2 regions of the Anaerobacillus sp. CMMVII genome follow, and region 1 is predicted to be linked to the other one. Evidence: riboswitches for the same ligand, from Rfam matches in the RefSeq annotation. Region 1 holds a riboswitch; the other holds the start of a gene.
What was found. Region 1 has a riboswitch for S-adenosylmethionine ahead of H1D32_RS19045 (homoserine dehydrogenase). Riboswitches for the same ligand answer to the same signal wherever they lie in the genome.
Positions count from the first base shown of each region.

Region 2: linked by a shared signal. The riboswitch ahead of H1D32_RS19625 (homocysteine synthase) and the one ahead of H1D32_RS19045 (homoserine dehydrogenase) in region 1 are both predicted to bind S-adenosylmethionine.

Region 1 is NZ_JACEHK010000015.1:357,242-363,536, forward strand. It holds gene hisS (histidine--tRNA ligase) at 1-429, shown strand, start outside; partial or broken gene aspS (aspartate--tRNA ligase) at 432-2,218, shown strand; SAM riboswitch class I at 2,418-2,587, shown strand; gene H1D32_RS19045 (homoserine dehydrogenase) at 2,672-3,922, shown strand; RNA gene ssrS (6S RNA) at 4,032-4,209, shown strand; gene H1D32_RS19055 (tRNA threonylcarbamoyladenosine dehydratase) at 4,416-5,177, shown strand; gene H1D32_RS25685 (L-lactate permease) at 5,647-6,295, shown strand, end outside.
Region 2 is NZ_JACEHK010000015.1:484,989-491,283, reverse strand. It holds gene H1D32_RS19635 (DNA internalization-related competence protein ComEC/Rec2) at 1-1,607, opposite strand, end outside; gene H1D32_RS19630 (ComE operon protein 2) at 1,644-2,210, opposite strand; gene H1D32_RS19625 (homocysteine synthase) at 2,370-3,656, opposite strand; SAM riboswitch class I at 3,860-3,965, opposite strand; gene H1D32_RS19620 (helix-hairpin-helix domain-containing protein) at 4,046-4,648, opposite strand; gene H1D32_RS19615 (DUF2533 family protein) at 4,691-4,948, shown strand; gene comER (late competence protein ComER) at 5,082-5,900, shown strand; gene H1D32_RS19605 (class I SAM-dependent DNA methyltransferase) at 5,990-6,295, opposite strand, start outside.

The sequences.
Region 1 (6,295 bases):
GGGGGAAGATACAATGGTTTAGTTCAAGAAATTGGCGGCCCTGAAACACCTGGGATCGGATTTGCCTTAAGTATCGAGCGATTATTGATGGCGCTTGAAGTTCAAAATATTTCATTACCGATAACTGAGAAATTAGATTGCTACGTAATTGCTATGGGCGATGAAGCGAAAATTGAAGCAGCCAATATTAGTTTCAAGCTAAGAAAAGCTGGCTTCTCGTGTGATCAAGACTATCTTGATAAAAAAATGAAAGCTCAAATGAAGGCGGCTGATCGTTTTCAAGCCACTTTCGTTGTCATAATTGGTGAGAATGAGTTAGAAAAAGGCACAGTTGTTGTCAAAGAAATGGCAACTGGCGAACAAAAAGAAGTTCCTGTAATTGAGCTAACAAGTTATTTACAAGAAAAGATGAATACTAGGGGGCATTAATAGTGATTGGAAGAACGCATAACTGTGGAGAAGTGTTAGAGCCGGCAATCGGCGAAAAGGTACGACTAAAGGGTGGGTACAAACACGCCGTGATTTAGGGCAAGTTATTTTTATTGATTTACGTGACCGTTCAGGTATTGTCCAAGTGGTATTTCAGCCTGAAATTTCAGCAGAAGCTCACCAAGTTGCTAATAAAATCCGTAATGAATATGTCATTGATGTTGAAGGAACAGTTATAGCGCGTGATGAATCAACGGTAAATGCAAAAATGGTAACTGGTAAAATAGAAGTTTTAGCATCGAAAATAGAGGTCTTAAATAAATCAAAATCACTCCCATTTTTAATTGAAGATGATGCGACAGCATCCGAAGACGTCCGTTTAAAATACCGTTATCTTGATTTAAGACGCCCTGAGATGCAAGCTACTTTTATGTTACGACATAAAACATCGAAGTTAATTCGTGACTATTTAGACGAAAATGCATTTTTAGAAGTTGAGACTCCTATGCTTACAAAGAGTACACCAGAGGGTGCGCGCGATTATTTAGTACCAAGTCGTGTTCACCATGGAGAGTTCTATGCATTGCCACAATCTCCACAAATTTTTAAACAGTTATTAATGGTTTCTGGTTTTGAGCGTTATTATCAAATTGTTCGTTGCTTCCGCGATGAAGATTTACGTGCTGATCGCCAACCAGAATTTACCCAAGTCGATATTGAAACTTCTTTCATGGACAAAGAAGATTTATTAGCGATGATGGAAGAGATGATGAGTAAAGTCATGAAGGAAGTTAAAGGTATTGATGCAATAACTCCGTTCCAAAGACTTTCTTATGATGAAGCGATGAATCGCTACGGTTCGGATAAGCCGGATACTCGCTTTGACATGGAACTAGTTGAACTTTCTCATATTGTCAAAGACTGTGGTTTTAAAGTATTTACTTCAGCTATCGAAAATGGTGGAATTGTTAAAGGGTTAAATGTCAAAGGTGGGGCAACGAAGTATTCTCGTAAAGAGATTGATGAACTAGCGAAATTCGTTGCGATTTATGGAGCGAAGGGTCTTGCTTGGTTAAAGGTTGAAGAAGACGGATTAAAAGGCCCAATTGCCAAGTTCTTGTCAGACGAAGAGCAAATGGAATTGCGGTCAGCTATTCACGCTGAAACAGGAGATTTGTTATTCTTTGCTGCTGACAAAAAGAAAGTCGTTTTTGATAGCTTAGGTGCACTTCGCTTAAAATTTGCCAAAGAATTAAATCTAATCGATAAATCAAAATATAACTTCTTATGGGTAACTGAATTCCCGCTTTTATCGTATGATGAAGATGCAAAACGCTATGTTGCCGAACATCATCCATTTACTCGACCAGTAAAAGAGGATCTCGAGTTACTAGTTAGCACACCTGAAAAAGTACGAGCAGAAGCTTATGACTTAGTGTTAAATGGTTACGAGCTTGGTGGTGGATCACAACGGATTTACGAACGCGAGCTACAGGAGACGATGTTTAAAGCTCTTGGTTTTTCTGACGAGGAAGCACGTAATCAATTTGGTTTCTTAATGGAAGCTTTTGAATATGGGACACCTCCACATGGCGGAATTGCACTGGGGTTAGATCGTTTAATCATGATCCTTGCTGGTAGAACAAATTTACGTGATACCATTGCCTTCCCGAAAACAGCGAGTGCAAGTTGCTTGTTAACTAATGCACCGAGTGGAGTAAGTGAGGCACAATTAAAGGAGCTAAACTTATCCGTTGTGCCTAAGAAAGAAGAGAAGGTTGAAGCTTAATTAGTTATGAGTTTTGAGTGCAGAGTGATGAGTTGGTGAAAGTAAAGCTTCGAAGCAATACATTCAAAAACTCAAAACTCAAAACTCAAAACTGCAATTTTACATTTTACATTTCTTCTAGAACATGGTATATTGTTTTTACTTGAATTTTATAAAAACTCTGATTATTATAACGGTAAAATACACAACAAATAAATATCACTTATCAAGAGAGGCGGAGGGACTGACCCGATGAAGCCCGGCAACCTGTTTAGGTATCCATTGGATAACCGATAGAGTAAATTGTACGCTTCTATGCGCAGACAATTCGCTTTAACAAACAAGGTGCTAATTTCAGCAGAGCTACTAGCTAGCTCTGGAAGATAAGTTAAGGCACAAAAACCTTTCCTTATCTGGAAAGGTTTTTTTATTGGCTAAATTAAGTTCTTCCATGGTGAAAAGGAGATGATGTCATTGCTTAAGATTGGTTTACTGGGCTTTGGAACAGTAAATTCTGGGGTATATGAAGGAATTACAGATACGTTACCTTATTTAGAAAGTATTTTAGGAACAAGAATTACTGTGGAAAAAATACTGATTAGGGACAAAAAGCGTTATTTAGGTGAAAAAAATAGTGAGTTATTTACAGATTCTCCTGACGATTTTTTTAGCTATGAATTTGATGTTGTTTTTGAGGCCATGGGTGGTGAGCAACCTGCGTTAGATTACATTACGTTTTTATTAAGTAAAAAGGTTCCGATTGTTACAGCAAATAAAGAGCTAGTAGCTAAGCACGGATCAAATCTAGAAAATTTAGCATACAAAAACGAAACATTTATTGGCTACGAGGCTACAGTTGCTGGTGGGATTCCCATTATTAATACACTGAAAAGTCAATTACAATGGACTTCTGTTGAAAAGATTTCAGGGATTTTAAACGGTACTACAAATTACATTATTACAAGATTGCAAGCGGGTAGCGATGATTTTGAGACGGTATTAAAAGAAGCACAACAGCTTGGGTTTGCTGAAGCAGATCCTACGTCTGATATTGAAGGATTTGATGCTTTATATAAGCTACAAATACTATGTAGGCTTTGTTTTGGAAGCTGGCCAAAGCCTGAGCAGTTTCAAAGAAGTGGAATGTCTCATTTAAAGAGCTGCCATTTTAAAGCTGGTGAATACTTCAATTTAAAACTTAAGTATATTGCTGAAGCATATTATGATGGAACCGATATCAAAGGTTCAATTTCTCCATGTTTTGTAGATGCGAAATCCCCGTTGGCGTCTATTGAAAATGAGAATAATGGAGTATACTTACAAGGAGACTGGTTAGGTAATTTTTTCGCATCAGGACCAGGAGCTGGTAAAAGGCCGACAGCGACAAGTATGATTGAAGACTTTCTTCATCAACTACAGAAAAGTGGGAACCAACCACGTGTTCCGAAATTAAAAAAAATAAGTAAATTAGAATGCAAAGAGTTTTTGCTTGTTTTTGATACAAATAATGAAACAGAGGTTTATCATACCTTAAAAGAGATAATACACTCAGTAGAAGAGGTTGTCCAATTTGACAATAATCAAAAAGTTGCAATGTTAGTCACAATAAATGAGTTAATTCCATTAAACAATACCGCTAATGAAAAAGTAGAGTTTTATCCGGTATTGCGAGTTAATGGGAAAGTTCAAAAAACAAAGGCGAACAAACAATTGAAAGCATTGTAATAGTAAGAAAACATTCTGCTTGTTTATTTCTCAGAAGTTCACTTTTATATAAAGTATTTCTAAGCAAACTTGAATTCAAAATAAATCATGATATTATTGAAATAACAAATGAGTCCTGAAGTGTTCGTAGGATACTATACGTTTTGAGCCAACATTTTTAATATGGGAGCTTGAAGTTTTAGCTTGGCATACAAGCCTTCACGAGAGGAAGTACAAAGAGTTAAACAAAGCACCCACCTGCTGAGGCAGGTTCAAAACTATGTGTTATACGGCATATCGGGACTCTATTTTATTTTACTGGAAATGACAAACCTAGGAACTATTCCTAGGTTTTTTCTTATATCTTAATCAAAGGAATTAGAGTGGAGCATCAGCCTATGTATAGCTGTAGTCCGAAAGGGGAAATTTACATTTTATACTGCATATGATATATTTTTATTCGTGTAGTTTAGATTTCCTATCGTATTAATAGGGATTGGAAGGAGAAAAAGTAATGTTACATCAATTTTCTAGAAATGAACTCGCTATCGGTCATGATGGTTTAGAACTTTTAAGAAACAGTACGGTTGCTGTCTTAGGTATCGGTGGTGTTGGGTCTTTCTCCGCAGAGGCATTAGCGAGGTCAGGTGTTGGAAGGCTAGTGCTAGTAGATAAAGATGACGTCGATATAACAAATGTAAATCGGCAAATTCATGCGCTACTTTCAACTGTAGGTCAACCTAAAGTAGATTTAATGAAGGCTAGAATTGCAGATATTAATCCAGAATGTGAAGTAATTGCTCTAAAGATGTTTTACACCGAAGAGACGTATGAAGCTTTTTTTGAATATGGACTTGATTTTGTCGTAGATGCTTCTGATACGATTTCATATAAAATTCATTTAATGAAAGAATGTTTAAAACGGAAAATTCCTATTATTTCAAGCATGGGGGTAGCTAATAAATTGGACCCCACAAAACTTCGGATTGCAGACATATCTAAAACAAGCTATGATCCAATTGCAAAAGTGGTTAGGACAAAACTAAGAAAAGAAGGAATTCATAAAGGGATAAACGTCGTTTTCTCTGATGAACAACCGATTAAAATTCGTGAAGAAATTAGAAAAGAAATTGTTTCCAAAGCACAGGAAGAGTCTCCGGTCAGAAAAGCCAAAATGCCTCCGTCCTCGAATGCGTTCGTACCATCTGTATCAGGGTTGATTATGGCTGGTCACGTAATTACTACCCTACTTAAGGATATTCATATCCAAAGATAGCCGAAAAATTGGATGTTGAATTTGTTTCCCTAAAAGGACAAATTCAACATCTCCATTACCAATATCCTCCTTTACCATCTTTCCTACTTTTTTTCAAATAATTTGCTTTTCTAGCTAACCTGATACATGAAAAACTCATAACAACCTCCAATTTATTACCATTTTAGTACAATTTTGTTATAACTTTCGTCCTTTCTTTGTGTTTTTATACAAAAAACGATAGTTATTTGACCTTATATTTTTACTAATGAATGAATTAGTAGTTTTTGTGGAATTTCTTTGAACTTTGTATTGATAAATAATTTAACTTTTCATATAATGAAAGCACTTACAAATAATCATCAGATGACCAGAAGATAAGGTTATCAACGAAATGGGGATTTTAGGATATTATCATAGATTATAGAGGAGATACTAAATCTATTGTTATCCGATGATCATTTGCAATTACTATCAAGGGGGAATTTTTTTGAGTACAGGGTTTTTAGCAATCATAGCATTAGTACCAATTTTATCAGTATTACTCTTCTTGGTCATTTTACGTTGGCCAGCTAGTCGTGCAATGCCACTATCTTTCTTAATCACAGCTGCAGTAGCATTGTTCGTTTGGAACGTTCCAATGAATCAAGTAATGGCAGCATCGCTTCGTGGGATTGTAACATCATTAGATATTTTATTTATCGTCTTTGGAGCAATTTTACTATTAAACACACTAAAAGAAGGCGGAGCATTAAATACAATTCGCCAAGGCTTTACAGATATTTCACCTGACCGTCGTGTTCAAGCGATCATTATTGCTTGGTTGTTTGGCTCTTTCATCGAAGGTGCATCAGGTTTTGGTACGCCAGCTGCAATTGCGGCGCCACTACTAGTTGCAATTGGTTTTCCAGCAATGGGAGCAGTATTAGTAGCTTTAATTATTCAATCAACACCGGTAACATTTGGAGCAATCGGTACACCGATCGTTGTAGGTGTTAATAATGCTTTAAACCCACTAGCTACTAGTGGAACGATTGCAGATCTTCCAGCAACATTACTTGTCATTGCTGGTCAAGTTTCAGTTTTACACATGATCGTTGGTGCGTTTGTACCATTAGTCATGGTTGCAATGTTAACAA
Region 2 (6,295 bases), 130 kb from region 1:
TTAAAATCTACGATACCTCCCGTATCAATTAAGTACACGGCCTTTCTTTTTGGAAGTTCAATGTAGATACTATCCCCTTGTCCAACGTCAATCATGGTAACTTCACCTTCACTAGTTAAATAGGGAAGATTCCAATGGACCAAAGCGACAATAAAAAATACAATACTAGCTTTTAAAATTGTAAGTATAGAATTTGATTTTTCCCAAATGTAAAAAAGATAACCAATGGCTACATAATAGCAAACTACTAACCAGATTGGTGGTTTCCCAAAAAGTAACGTGGAAAGCGGTAACTTCATTCCTACTTGTAAACCATTATGGGCAATTTCTATCACAAAGTCATACAATACAAAGAAGAATTCACCAACTGGTGGAATAATTATGTAGCTAATAAATACGATAAACGAAAAAGGTAAGGCAAAAAAAGTAATAAACGGGATATAAATGAGGTTCAGTGGGATACTCCATAACGATACTTCATAAAAGTGGTAAATGATTAATGGGAAAGAAATTAATTGAGCTTGAATTGTAACAACGGATAGTTGTATTAGCCAGTTTGAATAGCGCGTTAGGATTAGACTTGCCGAGATAATGAGTTGGTAAGAAACGAGGAATGACAACTGAAAGCCTATATGAACTATGTAATTAGGATTTATTAACAGCAAAACAATACAAACGACACTAATTCCATCTAAAGGATTTATTTTTAGGCGGGCTTTATTTGAGAGAAGGATTACTACTAACATTGCAGAAGCTCTTATAACTGAAGGGGCTCCACCAGCTAAAATAACATAAATCGGAAGAATAACTAGTAGAAAGTCTACTGTTCTTTCTTTTGTCATACCAAGGCGGATTAAAATGAAATATAAACTAGAAGTCACAAGTCCGACATGAAGTCCAGAAACAGCTAGTAAATGGATAATTCCTAATGTCTGATATGATTTTAAAGTATCACTATCCATTAACCCTCTATCACCAAAAATTAATGCAGTGACAATCCCTTTACTTTCATCAGGAAAGTGGTCTTTTATCATTTGTACCCCAGTTTGTCTAGATCTTTGAATGATACTAAATGGAGATATCCCATTATCTGTACAATTTTTTAGTGATAAACTGACTGGGCTAAATTGGTAAAAAATATTCCTAGACGCTAAATAGCTCTTGTAATCAAAACTATAAAAGTTCTTTGGCATTGGCGGATCTTTAAAATTCCCTTGTAATGAACAATTCAGTCCGTACTTAAGTGTTTTTAAGTTATTTAATTCATCAATAGTTTTTGCAAAATAATTAACTTCTACCCTTTGTTTGTCTATTGTTTTTAGTTCAAATGAAATCTTAGTTCCATTATATTTAGGTATTGAGATTATTTGTCCTATGATCACATTTTGAGAAGGCACTGGTGGTGGTGGGGTAAAATAATAGGGGTTCACATAAAAATAAACAAAAAGTGTGATCGAAACAAAAATAAGTGGATACTTGTATTTGTTTTTATACAAAAGGTAGATTAGGGCTAACAATAAGCAAATGGAGACGCTATGTAAGCCCTGAATCCGAAAAATAATACTAGAAATCGTGGCCAGAGTTAAAATGTAAATCTTACCAGACAACTTTGTCAAACCTCCAAATCAAGAGATTATATTTTCTCAACCAGGTAAAAATAACTTATTAGCCTGATCTTTTAAACTCTTTAGCTCTTCCTCACTGATACCTGCCTCTTCAAGTTTCGTCAGTAATTCCGCTGTAAAAGCTAATTTTTCAGTGGTTTTCATATCTAAAATCATTTCCTCTAACTCTACATTTTCCACATGCACACCTGCACTTTTAAACAACTCAATAGCATATGGGTGATTTTTGTAATCTTTCGCATAGAAAACAGCTTTTATGCCGCTTTGTATAATTGCTTTAGCACAATTTAAACAGGGAAAATGAGTGACATAAATTTCAGCACCTGCAGTTGGGACTCCGAATTTAGCACATTGTAACAATGCATTTATCTCCGCGTGAATCGTTCTAATACAATGATTATTCTCTACATAGCAATTATCATCTGTACAATGGTCTCCCCCAGAAATTGAGCCATTATAACCGCCAGCAATAATTCGCTTATCTCTTACAATCGTTGCTCCTACCATTAATCGTGTACAAGTACTTCTTAGTGCAAGCAAATGACTTTGAGCCATAAAATATTGATCCCATGATATCCGTGACAAGGTTTGTCCCTCCTTCTTGCGTTTCTCTCTATAGTTTAGACAAAATATGACACGTCCGTCAATGTTTGAATGTAGAATGTTGAGTGTTGAGTGTTGAGTGTTGAAACATTGTGAAATTTTCACAATGTTTCAACACTCGTAATTCGTAATTCGTAATTATTAGCTCTGGCTTACTTCAAGTGCTTGTTGTAGGTCTGCAATTATATCGTTACTGTTTTCAATGCCGATTGATAGGCGAATTAGCTCAGGTGTGACCCCCGCAGATCGTTGCTCTTCTGGTGAGAGCTGCTGATGTGTTGTACTTGCTGGATGAATGACTAGGGACTTAGCATCACCAACGTTAGCTACATGTGAAAATAATTGTAGCGCATTAATAAACCTTTTCCCTTCTTCAACACCACCCTTAATTCCAAAGGTAAGAATTGCCCCCTTCCCATTTGGAAGGTATTTTCTTGCTAACAGATGGCTTGGATGGCTCTCTAAGCCCGGGTAGCTAACCCATTCTACTAAAGAGTTTTCATTTAAGTAATTCGCCACCTTTAATGCATTTTCACAATGGCGTTCCATTCGTAAGTGTAAAGTTTCTAAACCTTGTAATAATAAGAAGGAATTTAAAGGAGCTATTGCCGGCCCTATATCTCTTAATAGTTGTACTCGAGCTTTAATAATATAAGCTAAATTCCCAACTGCTTCTGTATAAACTATTCCATGATAACTTGGATCTGGTTTTGAAAGACCTGGAAATTTACCATTCGCCCAATCAAAATTTCCTCCATCAACAATAATTCCTCCGATTGAGGTACCATGACCGCCAATAAACTTCGTCGCAGAATGGATGACAATATCGGCTCCGTGTTCAATTGGCCGACATAAAGCAGGAGTAGAAAATGTTGCATCGACAACAAGTGGAATTCCATTTTCATGAGCAATAGTTGAAACAGCTTCTAGATCAAGGACATCCCCTTTAGGATTCCCGATAATTTCACCATAAAGAAGCTTTGTTTTATCAGTTATAGCAAGACGATAGTTTTCTGGGTCAGTTCCATCCACAAAGTTGACTTTAATCCCTAACTTTCTGAATGTATGCGCAAAAAGGTTATATGTTCCTCCATAAAGTGAACTTGAAGCAACAACTTCATCTCCACTCTCACAAATATTGAGGATCGCTAGCGTTATTGCAGATTGGCCACTAGCAGTTGCCAACGCTGCTATTCCACCTTCAAGTTCAGCAACCCTTTTTTCAAAAACATCTTGAGTCGGATTCATAATTCTTGTGTAGATGTTCCCTGGCTCTGCTAGAGCAAAAAGATTTGCCGCATGTTCAGTATCTTTAAAAACATAAGAGGTAGTTTGATATATTGGGACTGCCCTTGATAACGTATTACTATCAGCTTCCTGTCCCCCATGTACAGCAATTGTTTCTAAACTCCATTTTCTTTCGGTCATTTTTTGTTTTCCTCCTCTAATTGAGTGAATTTCATAATTACCTTAATCGAGCTATATCAAATCTATTTGTAGTTACGAATGGTTCTACGCAACTACATTTAGAACTAGTAGCGACAATAGTGAATTATGAAATTCATTAAAATAAATTCCCAAAATAAAAAACTCTTCCTCAGGTTGAGAGAAGAGTTAATATCTGCTTCTTTCTCTCATTTTTCAGAACTACAAAGCTCTGTTGGATTTAGCACCTTGTGTTTTCACACTGGTTGCCGGGTTTCATAGGGCCAGTCCCTCCACCTCTCTCAATAAGAGTTTTCATTTAATTTTGCCATTGTGGTGATTATACCGGCTAATAGTAAGAATTGTCAATAAATTTAAAGGTAAATGTTTTATTACTTTACCTCGATGAATTCTGTCATCTTTTCAACAGTTTTTTGACCTATTCCTGATACATTCGTTAATTCTCCAATGCTGTTAAATTTCCCATTTTCTTCTCGATATTTAATAATTGCGGCTGCCTTTGCAGGACCGATCCCTGGGATCTTTTGTAGCTCATCATTTGAGGCAACGTTTACATTGATTTTTTCACTAGATTTATTGGAGATTAATGGTACTAAGTCTTGTATTTCTTCCTCACCAGTTATTGGAACAAAAATTACCATTTCGTCCTCTAGCAATAAAGCCAAATTTATGACATTTTTATTTGCCTCTTGGAGAAATCCATTTGCTTTTTCAATGGCATGGACCACCCGATCTCCAAGTTTCATCTCATAGACTCCAGGTTTTTCTACGGCTCCTTTCACGTCAACGATGATGGGCTGAGCTATTGGGACAGTTTCTGTTTCGATGTCTACAGTTTCTTGGTACATAGCTAATTGAAATTGCTCTTGAGTATCTATGCTGTTGTCAAAATTTCTAATAAAGCTTACACTAAGTAGCAAGGCAATTGTACAGACCGCAATTAAAAAAATACGGTTGCGTTTAATTTTGATCATTTTAATACCCCCTAAATGAATGGTAAAAAGGAGAATCTTTACATGAGTGTACATTTACAAATGAAGGCCCACGTAAATAAATTTATTGCTGGAGAAAAAAGATACCGAGAACTGGATTTGTTACGGGAAGAAAAAATTGAGGCTGTAATACAAGCGGCGAAGAAAAATCAGGAATTTTCTTTAACAGAAATAAATGCTATTACTGAAGAGATGAACAACCTAAGTAGAAAATTCCGTTTTCCAATGAGGAAACTTGTCAAAAAAGAAATGGTAGTAGAATTTATTAATCGAAAAAACTAAACTTTTCTGCTCAGCAATGATTTATTTGCTGGGCTTTTTTGTATTTTCGCAAAGTCGCTGATTTGTGGCATAATCACTCTTTGAGGCACATAGACTTAAGGGAAGAAAGTTCGACAAGGAGGGGGTTGAACACATGAAAATCGGGATTATCGGAACAGGTAGTATGGGGAGCATTTTACTTGAAGCGTTCGTTGAATCAACTGCAGTAACCCCATCTCAACTTATCATCACAAACAAAACAATTGAAAAAGCATATGCTTTTACTGAAAGATTTCCAGATTTAAAAGTAGTTGAGTCCGCTAAAGATGTTGCTTGCGAGGCTGACATAATGTTTATATGTGTAAAACCTTTACAATTTCATTCATTACTTAAGGAGATAAATCCTGTATTGAAAGAGCATCAAATGATTATTTCAATAACTAGTCCGATAACTATTGATCAATTAGAGTCAATTGTTTGTTGTAAAACAGCCCGCATTATCCCAAGCATTACGAATAGTGCTTTAGCAGGGACTTCACTAGTAACTCTAGGAACTACATGTACTGCTGGCGATGCTGAAACTCTACACAGTCTACTGACACATATTTCCACACCCGTAATTATTGATGAAAAGATTACACGTGTAGCTTCTGATATCGCTAGTTGCGGACCAGCCTTCTTTAGTTATTTGGTACAGTGTTTTATCGAGTCCGCGGTACGCAAGACTGAAATTACACAAGATGATGCAACAAAGTTAGCAAGTGAAATGGTGATAGGATTTGGAAAATTACTTGAAAAAGAAATTTACACATTACCGACCTTACAAGAGCGGGTTTCAGTTCCAGGTGGTGTCACGGGTGAGGGCTTAAAAGTTCTAAAAGAAGAAATTGGGGATATGTTTGACCTCGTATTTGAAAAAACACATGCAAAATACTATGAAGACATAGAAAAAATAAAAAAACAATTCCAATAAACATATTATAAAAAAAATAACAATATGTGAAAAGAGTCAATTTCCACAAAATTAGGAAATTGACTCTTTTTTACTAGATCATGAAAATACTAAGCTTTTTTAGCAACAAAAAACCAACGTTCTGCTTTCTCATTGAGCTCGTTTAAAGAAAAATCACCAGTAATTGACACTAAATTAAATCCAGCGTTATGCAATGCTTGCTCATACATATTAATCGGGTATGTCCGTTGCTGATGAAATTCATCAAAACGCTCATAAAATCCCTGCTCATTTAAGACAAAAAAGGATAAATCATGCTCAACACTATAGGCAGGTTCACCAGCAAAACATTCCCAAATATAGGCGATCTCTTCACCATTATGTGCAAACGTATGGCCAGTAAACACTTCTTCAAC